DNA from 4 places in the Citricoccus sp. genome. Region 2 is predicted to be linked to each of the others. Evidence: riboswitches for the same ligand, from Rfam matches in the RefSeq annotation. Region 2 holds a riboswitch; each other region holds the start of a gene.

Region 1 (2,192 bases), on a different contig from region 2:
GCTGGAGCTAGTCCCCGTCGCCTGGGAGGACTGGCCCCTGGGCCTGGAGTCCGGCAAGTACGAGGCCGTCATCTCCAACGTCACGGTGACGGACGAGCGCAAGCAGAAGTACGACATGGCCAGTTACCGCGAGGACAAGCTCGGGTTCTACGTAACCTCGGACTCGGACATCCAACAGATCACCGAGGCGAAGGACGTGGCGGGTCTGAGGGTCATCGTGGGGTCCGGCACCAACCAGGAGAAAGTTCTGATGGCGTGGGATCGGCAGAACCGAAAGGCCGGACTGGATCCGGTGGACCTGCAGTACTACGAGGACGACTCCGCCGCCGGCCTCGCGCTGCAGGCCGGCCGGGCCGACGCCACCTTCGGTCCCAACTCGACCGGTGCCTACAAGGCCGCCCAGACGGGACAGACCCGGCTGGTCGGACTGGTGGCCGGCGGCTGGCCCGACACTGCGCACATCTCGGTGGCCGTGCAGAAGGGCACGGGGCTGGGTGAGGCCGCCCAGTCAGGACTGGACCACTTGATTGAAACCGGAGTGTACGGGCAGATCCTCCAGCAGTGGGGTCTGGCCGAGGAGGGAATCGACGCCTCCGCGCTGAACCCACCCGGACTGAAGGACTGAGCGGCCGGTGGGCGGACCGGCCGACACCTCCCGGCCCCGTCACAACCTGTCACAAACCCGGTCCCGACGCCGGCCGCAGCGGCCGACGCGACCGTCCGGCCCGAAGATGTCCCGACGTGCGGTTTTGTGACGCACCTGCCCGCCCGCCGCTGGACTCCCACCGGGTCCATCGAGTGGGATTGGCCCACCACACCATCCAGAGCGGCCGAGAGATCTGGCTCGACGACGCCGCAGCAACCAGCCAACCGACCCGGGACACCGGGACCGGCCGGCACGGTGCTACCGCCAGGATCGATGGAGGATCAAATGAATCATCACGCCACGGAACAGATCCACGCCGGCTACGAGCCCGAGGCCCCCTACTGGCCGGTGGCCGTGCCCATCCACCAGACGGCGGCCTACCGCTTCCCGGACCACGCCACGGCCGCCTCGATGTTCCGGCTGGAGACCCCGGGCTTCACCTACAGCCGCACGGGCAACCCGACCGTGGCCGTGTTCGAGAACCGGCTGGCGGCCCTGGAGGGCGGGATCGGGGCCATCGGCACCGCGACCGGCCAGGCCGCCGTCGCCCTGTCCCTGCTGACCCTGCTCCACGCCGGCAAGCACCTGGTCGCCTCCAGTCAGCTCTACGGCGGGACGGTGGACCTGCTGACGGACACCTTCGCCGACTTCGGCATTGAGGTCACGTTCGCCGACCCCGCGGACCCGGTGGCGTGGGCCGCGGCGATCCGGCCGGACACCCGCGCGTTCTTCCTCGAGGCCATCACCAACCCGCTGGCCACCCTGCCGGACCTGCCGGCGCTGGCGGACATCGCCCACGGCGCCGGCGTGCCGGTGATCGTGGACAGCACGCTGGCCACGCCGGCCCTGTACCGGCCACTGGAGCACGGCGCTGACGTGGTGGTGCACTCGGCCACGAAGTTCCTCGGCGGGCACGGCACGGTGCTCGGTGGGGCGATCGTGGACGGGGGGACCTTCGACTACGGCGCGGCCCCGGAACGGTGGCCACAACTGGCCCGGCCCAAGGCTCGCTACGGCGGGCAGACGCTCGTCGACCGGCACGGCCGCGGCGCGTACCTCGCGCTGGCCCGCAGCAAGTTCCTGCACGACCTCGGCCCGACCCTCGCCCCGGCCAGCGCCGCGCAGTTCATCCAGGGCCTGGAGACCCTCGAGGTCCGCATCGCCCGGCACGGGACCACCGCCCTCACGGTGGCCGAGCACCTGGCCGGGCACCCCGCCGTCGGGCGCGTCCACCACCCGGGGATCCCCGGGCACCCCAGTGCCGCCCTCGCCGCGCGGGACTTCCCGCACGGCACCGGCTCGGTGTTCTCCTTCGACCTGGCGGCCGGACCGGAGGCCGTGGGCCCGTTCATCGACGCGCTGGAGCTGTTCCAGCTCGTGGCCAACGTGGGCGACGTGCGCTCGTTGGTCTGTCATCCCGCCACCATGACCCACTGTCGCCTCGCCCCGGACCGCCGCGAGGCCGCGGGGATCGGCGAGACCACGATCCGGCTGTCCATCGGACTGGAGTGTCCGCAGGACCTGGTCGCGGACCTCGACCGCGCGC
Region 2 (2,192 bases):
TGACGGTGCCCTTGGGGGTCTCGAAGGTGACCTCGAGGATGCCGGGCGTGCCGGAGGGGGACTCGTAGATGACGTTGAGGTCCTCGACCCTCTGCTCGGGGTCGTCCAGTCCCAGCCAGCCCCGCACCCGGTCCCGCGATCCGGCGATCGTGATGGAGGACAGCTCCGCCTGCGGCTCCGCGGCGCGGGAGGGGTGCAGCTCCTCCATGCCGTCATCCCAGCGCAGCAGGTAGGGCACCTGCGGGTCGGCGATGAGGCCCTTGATGCCGATCTGGCGCCAGGTCAGCTCGCGGCCGTCCGGGAACTTGCGGTTGCCCGGAACGGACTGGCGCTCGAGCCGTTCCTCGAACGGGGCCAGGTCGTCCACGGCCACGCACCAGCCCATCCAGCCGCCGCCCATCTCGGAGCGGGCGCGCACGGCCTGTCCGAACGGGGCCTTGCCGGAGGAGGGGTGGTCGAGTACCTCGACGACCTCCAGGTACTGGTGCTTGCGCAACGGGAAGATGGCGTTGCGGGTGCCGAAGCGGGGGTGGACCCCGCCCTTGACTCGCTCGATGCCCAGGGCATCGGCGATCCGGGCCACCGCGGCGGGGAGGCCCTCTTCGGGGCCGACGGCGTACGAGACGTGATCAAGGCGCATCATGCCCATATCGTCCCACTTCCCCGTGGCGGAGATCGCTTAGGTTACCCTCACTTGAAAAGTTGCGCAGATCACACTCCGGCGGGGCCGCGGTCACACTGTGACCGAACGGGATGACCCGCTCGCACCGATCTGGCAGACTGGGCGCAGGTCATGAGCGCCAGCATCGAGCCCCGGCTTGCTGGCCGGCAACCCTCCAGCTCGCGGTGGGGTGCCCCGGGTGAGGACCAGGCGGGTGTCGACCGGCACCTGCAAGCGCGGGCCACCACGGCGCGGCATGCTTCACGGCACCGTGATGCCACCGGGTGGCCCTGGACGGATACAGGAGCCATGTCGATGACTGACACCCCGAACCAGGCCACCCCGGACACCGACCCGGCCGGCGCCACGGACTCCGCCGCGAACTGGGGCTTCGAGACCCGGCAGGTGCACGCCGGCATCCCGGAGGTCAACCCCTTCGGCGCCACCGCGCTGCCGATCATCCAGTCCAACTCCTTCGACTTCCCCTCCCACGAGGTCGCCGCCGACCGGTTCGCCCTGAAGGACCTCGGGCCCATCTACACCCGCATCGGCAACCCGACCCAGGAGGCCGTGGAGGGCAAGATCGCCGCCCTCGAGGGCGGGGTGGGCGCCCTGCTGCTGGCCTCCGGGCAGGCGGCCACCACCTTCTCCGTGCTCAACCTCGCCGGTGCGGGGGACCACGTGGTGGTCTCGGCCTCCCTCTACGGCGGCACCCAGAACCTGTTCAAGCACACCCTGGCCAAGATCGGCATCACCACCACCTTCGTCCAGGACCCGGACGACCTGGAGGAGTGGACGGGCGCCGTCCGGGACACCACGAAGCTGCTGTTCGCCGAGTCCCTCGGCAACCCGCGCGGGGACGTGCCGGACCTGCGGGGCATCGCCGACGTCGCCCACGCCGCCGGCGTGCCGTTCATCGTGGACAACACCCTGGCCACCCCCTACCTGCTGCGGCCGATCGAGCACGGCGCGGACGTGGTCGTGCACTCGGCCACCAAGTACCTCGGCGGCCACGCCGTGGCCATGGGCGGGGTCATCGTGGACGCCGGGACCTTTGACTACGCCTCCCAGCCGGAGCGCTTCCCGGGCTTCAACACCCCGGACGAGAGCTACAACGGACTGGTGTTCGCCCGGGACCTGGGTGTCGGGGGCATCCTCGGGGCCAACCTTGCCTACATCCTGAAGGCCCGCGTGCAGCTGCTGCGCGACTTCGGCAGCTCGATCAGCCCGTTCAACGCCTTCCTGCTCAACCTCGGCCTGGAGACCCTGTCCCTGCGGATGGAGCGTCACGTGGCCAACGCGCAGAGGGTCGCCGACTACCTGGACGGCCACGCCCAGGCCGAGGCCGTGATCTACCCGGGCCTGGCATCCAGCCCCTGGTACGAGCGCGCGCAGCAGTACCTGCCCCAGGGCGCCGGCGGCTTCGTGTCCTTCGAGATCGCCGGTGGCCGCGAGGCCGGCGCGCGGTTCGTGGACGCCCTGCGCCTGCACCACCAGGTGGCCAACATCGGCGACATCCGTTCGCTCGTCA
Region 3 (2,192 bases), on a different contig from region 2:
ACCTGACCGAGGAGGACCTGGCCTCGATCGCCGCCGGCCAGGCGCCCGGCCCCGGGGCCGCCGCCCACCTGCGCTCCTGCCCCGACTGCCGCCTGGACCTCGACCGGACCGAGCGCGTGGTGTCCGCGCTCGCGGCACCGGTCAGCCTCCACGAGCCGTCCGCCGACGTGTGGGCGGGCATCGAACGGGAGTTGGGCCTCCGGCAGGATCCCCACGCCGGACCCGGTCTCGCCGCGGTCCCGGGCGCCCCGGAGCCGGCCGGCACGTCCGGCACGTCTGCGGAGACCGCGCCCGGAGGGCACGGTGGCGGGGGGACGCTCGGTGCCGACGACGCCGGCACGGTGAGCTTCCTGCCCCGGACCCAGCGACGCCGGTGGCCCGTCATCACGGCCGCCGCGGCCGCCGGGCTGGTCGTCGGCGCCGTCGGTGCCGCCGTCGTGGCCGGCCTGGTGGGCCAGGGGGACAGCGGGCAGGACACGCCGCCCCAGCCGGTCGCCGTCGGCGAGGCGGTCCTCGCGCCGGTGACGGAGCGGGACGTGGAGGGGCGCGCCGAGATGGTCGCCGAGCCCGACGGCGCCCTGCGCCTGACCGTCGACGTCTCCGAGGGGCCCCAGGAGGGGTACTACGAGGTGTGGCTGCGCGACGAACAGGCCAGCCGGCTGATCTCGCTGGGCACGGTGTCCGGCCAGACCACCACGCTGCCGGTGCCGGACGGCGTCGACCTCGACCGGTTCCCGGTGGTGGACGTCTCCCAGGAGGAATTCGACGGCGACCCCTCGCACAGCGGCGTGACGCTGGCGGCGGGGGCCATGACCCGGTCCGGGGACGCCACCGCGGGGTGACTGTGTGTCCTGACGTGACGTGGGCGACATCCACGCCCCGGGGATCCATTGCTAGGGTGAACCCGTAACCATCCAGAGCGGCTGAGAGACCTGGCTCGACGACGCCGCAGCAACCCGAGGGGATCATCTCCCCAACGACGGGTGCTAAGGCCAGGACCGATGGAGATCCCGGATCTGCAGTCGGTCTGTGCGTCGGCGTCCGCTGCCTGCGCCGGACCAGCCGTTGGCGTGACTGCCGGTAATCCTCGGTGTGACCGGAAGGACCGCCGAATGTCGCAGAGCACGGCCGAGAAGGCCGCCACCACCGAACACCTCTCCCGGCCGGGACCGGAGGCCGGGGCCGCGAACCTCGCCGAGGGCCTGCCCGCCTCCTACGCGGGATTGCGCGAGCACTTCGCCCCGGTCTTCGCCTCGATCGCGGCCGGTGCCCTGGAACGGGACCTGGAGCGCCGGCTGCCCCGGGAGGAGGTCCGCAGGCTGGACCGCGCCGGGTTCGGCACCCTGCGGGTCCCGGCCGCCCACGGAGGGCCGGGGGTGAGCATCGAGGACTTCACCCGGTTGCTCATCGACCTGGCCGAGGCCGACTCGAACATCGCCCACCTGTACCGGTCCCACTACGGTTTCGTGGAATCCCTGCGCTTCCTGCCCGGCCGCCTCCAGGACGCCTGGTACCCCCGGGTGCTGGCGGGGGCGACGGTGGGCAACGCGTCCACCGAGAAGGGCGGCAACGCCCTGGGCACCCTGAACACCGTGCTGACCCGGAGCGGGGAGGGCTGGGTGCTCAACGGCCGGAAGCTCTACGCGACCGGATCGATCTTCTCGGACTACACGCGGGTCTCCGCCGCACTGGACGGTGAGGACGGACGCCGCTTCGCCGTCGTCGCCACGGACGCCCCCGGTGTCACGCTGGAGGACGACTGGGACGGCTTCGGGCAGAAGCTCACCGGCACCGGCACGGCCCTCTTCGAGGACGTCACCGTCCCCGAGGACGCCGTGCTGGACCGTACCGCGGGCAGCGCCGAGGCCGTCCACGAGGCCGCCTTCTTCCAGCTCGTGCTGCTGGCCGTGCTGGCCGGCATCGCCCGGGCCGCCCGCCGGGACACCGTCGCCACCATCGCCACCCGCAAGCGCACCTTCAACACCGGGCTGGGCCTGCCGTTCCGCGAGGACCCGCTGATCCAGGAGGCCACCGGGCGGATCTCCGCCCAGGCCTTCACCGCCGAGGCCACCGTGCTGCACGCCGCGCGGGCCCTCGACGCCGGCATCCAGGCCGCCATCGATGCCGGGGCGAATGTCCCGGAGTTCACCGGCACCCTGCCGGGAGCCCTGTACGAGTCCGAGATCGCCGTC
Region 4 (2,192 bases), on a different contig from region 2:
CATCTACGTGGCCGCGGCCAAGCGGGCGCTGCTCGGGACCATCGGGATCGACGCCGAGGCCGGTCCCACCGAGATCGCCGTGCTGGCCGATGCCACGGCGGACGCGGAGTGGGTCGCGGCCGACCTGATCAGCCAGGCCGAGCACGACCCGATGGCCGGTTCGGTGCTCATCACCACGTCCCCGGAGCTGGCCCGGGACGTGGTGGCCCAGGTCCAGGAGCAGGTGCCGGGGTCGTTCCACGAGGAGCAGGTCCGTCAGGCCCTGACCGGTCCGCAGTCCGGGATCCTCGTGGTGGACACCCTGGCCACGGCCATCGCGGTGGCCGATGCCTACGCCGCCGAGCACCTGGAGGTGCACACCGTGGACGCGCTGGCCACCGCGCGCCGGATCCGCAACGCCGGGGCCGTGTTCGTGGGACCGTACTCCCCCGTGCCGCTGGGCGACTACTCCTCCGGGTCCAACCACGTGCTGCCCACCGGCGGGTCCGCCCGGTACTCCTCGGGGCTGAACACGGTCAGCTTCCTGCGGCTGCAGCAGCTGATCCGGTACTCCGAGACCGGGTTGAAGGAGTTGGCATCGAACATCTCGGCACTGGCCGGGGCCGAGGGGCTGCCCGCCCACGGGGAGGCCGTGGCCCGGCGTTTCCGGTAGCCCCCGGTCACCGCCGGGTGCCGTCCCGCGTCGGCGGCAACCGGCTCCGCAGCACGTGACGGAGGTCACCGTCACAGGCGTTCACATCCGCAGAAGGCCTTTGACCCGTCGCCCCGGCCGTCGTTACGCTGAACCCAGAATCACGAGTTCCCGCTGTTACAGCCCTGGCTTGCGGGACGGCAACCCTCTTCACGCAGTAGTGGGGTGCTCCAGGTGATGATTCGGCCTTCCGGGCAAGCCGGCGGGCAAGTACCGCGTCTGAAGCAGGTACCGGAGGGGCACCGCCCGAGGTCACACTGTGGATGCGCCCTCGAACGGAGGACTGACATGACCGCCCTGGCCACCATCGACCTGAGCCGCACCGCCACCCTGGACACCGACCTGTCCGCCCAGACCCTGCGCTCGGCCTTCTCCCACTTCCCCTCCGGCGTCGCCGCGCTGTGCGGCCTCGCCGATGACCAGAAGGAGGGCCTCGTGGCCTCGTCCTTCACGGTGGGGGTCTCCCTCGAACCGGCACTGGTGTCCTTCGCCGTGCAGAACACCTCCCGGACCTGGCCGCGGCTGAAGCGGGCCGAGCGCATCGGGATCTCGATCCTCGCCGAGGGCCACACCGACGTCTGCCGCCAGTTGGCCTCCAAGGACGGGGACCGCTTCGAGGGCCTGGGCGTTCGCGCCTCGGACCGGGGCGCCCTGTTCCTGGACAACGCCGCGCTGTGGCTGGAGACCTCCGTCTACGCGGAGGTCCCGGCCGGCGACCACCACGTGGTCCTGCTCGAGGTCCACGGCGTCCACGACCACTCCTCCGAGCACGAGCCGCTGGTCTTCCACCGTTCGGCCTTCCGCAACCTGCGCACCGCCGAGGGCAACCAGTAACCGGCCCACCCGTATCCTGGTCCGCATGCCGAACGCCCCGCAGCCACCGAGCCAGGTCCGCCTGGACGCCTGGCTGTGGGGCATCCGCATGTACAAGACCCGCTCGGCGGCGACGGCGGCCTGCCGGGCCGGCCACGTGCGTCTCAACGGCCAGCCGGCCAAGGCGGCCCAGCCGGTCAAGCCCGGTGACACCATCCGGCTGCGCCAGCCGGGCCGGGAGAGGGTCCTGGAGGTCACCGGCCTGCTGGCCAAACGGGTCGGGGCCGCCGAGGCGGTGCGCCACTACGTCGACCACTCGCCGCCGCTGATCCCCCGGGAACTGCTGGCCGTCCCCCAGCGCGATCGCGGCGCAGGGCGCCCCACCAAGCGGGACCGCCGTCAGATGGACCGGCTCCGCGGCCGGGATCCTCAGCCCTGAGGAAGCGAAGCGGACCGAAACAGACTCAAAAACCGAGTAGGGCGGCGCCCGATGACGTGGTCGTCGGCAGTGCACGTCGGGTAGTGCCTACTAGTGCCCCATTCACAGCCCTCTCATAGGTTGGGGTGCTACCAGTCCACCCCGGGCTGGATCCAGCGGACGAAGGATCTTCTGATGCAGCACACGACCCCCCTCTACCGACGCACGCCGGCCATCACCGGGATGGCAGCCCTGGGCCTGGTCACGACG

What was found. Region 2 has a riboswitch for S-adenosylmethionine ahead of PLJ28_RS01150 (O-acetylhomoserine aminocarboxypropyltransferase/cysteine synthase family protein). Riboswitches for the same ligand answer to the same signal wherever they lie in the genome.
Region 1: linked by a shared signal. The riboswitch ahead of PLJ28_RS11865 (O-acetylhomoserine aminocarboxypropyltransferase/cysteine synthase family protein) and the one ahead of PLJ28_RS01150 (O-acetylhomoserine aminocarboxypropyltransferase/cysteine synthase family protein) in region 2 are both predicted to bind S-adenosylmethionine.
Region 3: linked by a shared signal. The riboswitch ahead of PLJ28_RS09205 (acyl-CoA dehydrogenase family protein) and the one ahead of PLJ28_RS01150 (O-acetylhomoserine aminocarboxypropyltransferase/cysteine synthase family protein) in region 2 are both predicted to bind S-adenosylmethionine.
Region 4: linked by a shared signal. The riboswitch ahead of PLJ28_RS04635 (flavin reductase family protein) and the one ahead of PLJ28_RS01150 (O-acetylhomoserine aminocarboxypropyltransferase/cysteine synthase family protein) in region 2 are both predicted to bind S-adenosylmethionine.

The regions. Positions count from the first base shown of each region.
Region 1 covers NZ_DAOMPX010000040.1:10,501-12,692, reverse strand. The annotation lists gene PLJ28_RS11870 (ABC transporter substrate-binding protein) at 1-625, shown strand, start outside; SAM riboswitch class I at 815-926, shown strand; gene PLJ28_RS11865 (O-acetylhomoserine aminocarboxypropyltransferase/cysteine synthase family protein) at 932-2,192, shown strand, end outside.
Region 2 covers NZ_DAOMPX010000002.1:6,142-8,333, reverse strand. The annotation lists gene PLJ28_RS01155 (VOC family protein) at 1-649, opposite strand, end outside; SAM riboswitch class IV at 790-904, shown strand; gene PLJ28_RS01150 (O-acetylhomoserine aminocarboxypropyltransferase/cysteine synthase family protein) at 977-2,192, shown strand, end outside.
Region 3 covers NZ_DAOMPX010000023.1:33,487-35,678, forward strand. The annotation lists gene PLJ28_RS09200 (anti-sigma factor domain-containing protein) at 1-842, shown strand, start outside; SAM riboswitch class I at 908-1,008, shown strand; gene PLJ28_RS09205 (acyl-CoA dehydrogenase family protein) at 1,113-2,192, shown strand, end outside.
Region 4 covers NZ_DAOMPX010000008.1:38,893-41,084, reverse strand. The annotation lists gene hisD (histidinol dehydrogenase) at 1-652, shown strand, start outside; SAM riboswitch class IV at 791-910, shown strand; gene PLJ28_RS04635 (flavin reductase family protein) at 980-1,525, shown strand; gene PLJ28_RS04630 (RNA-binding S4 domain-containing protein) at 1,551-1,943, shown strand; gene PLJ28_RS04625 (hypothetical protein) at 2,118-2,192, shown strand, end outside.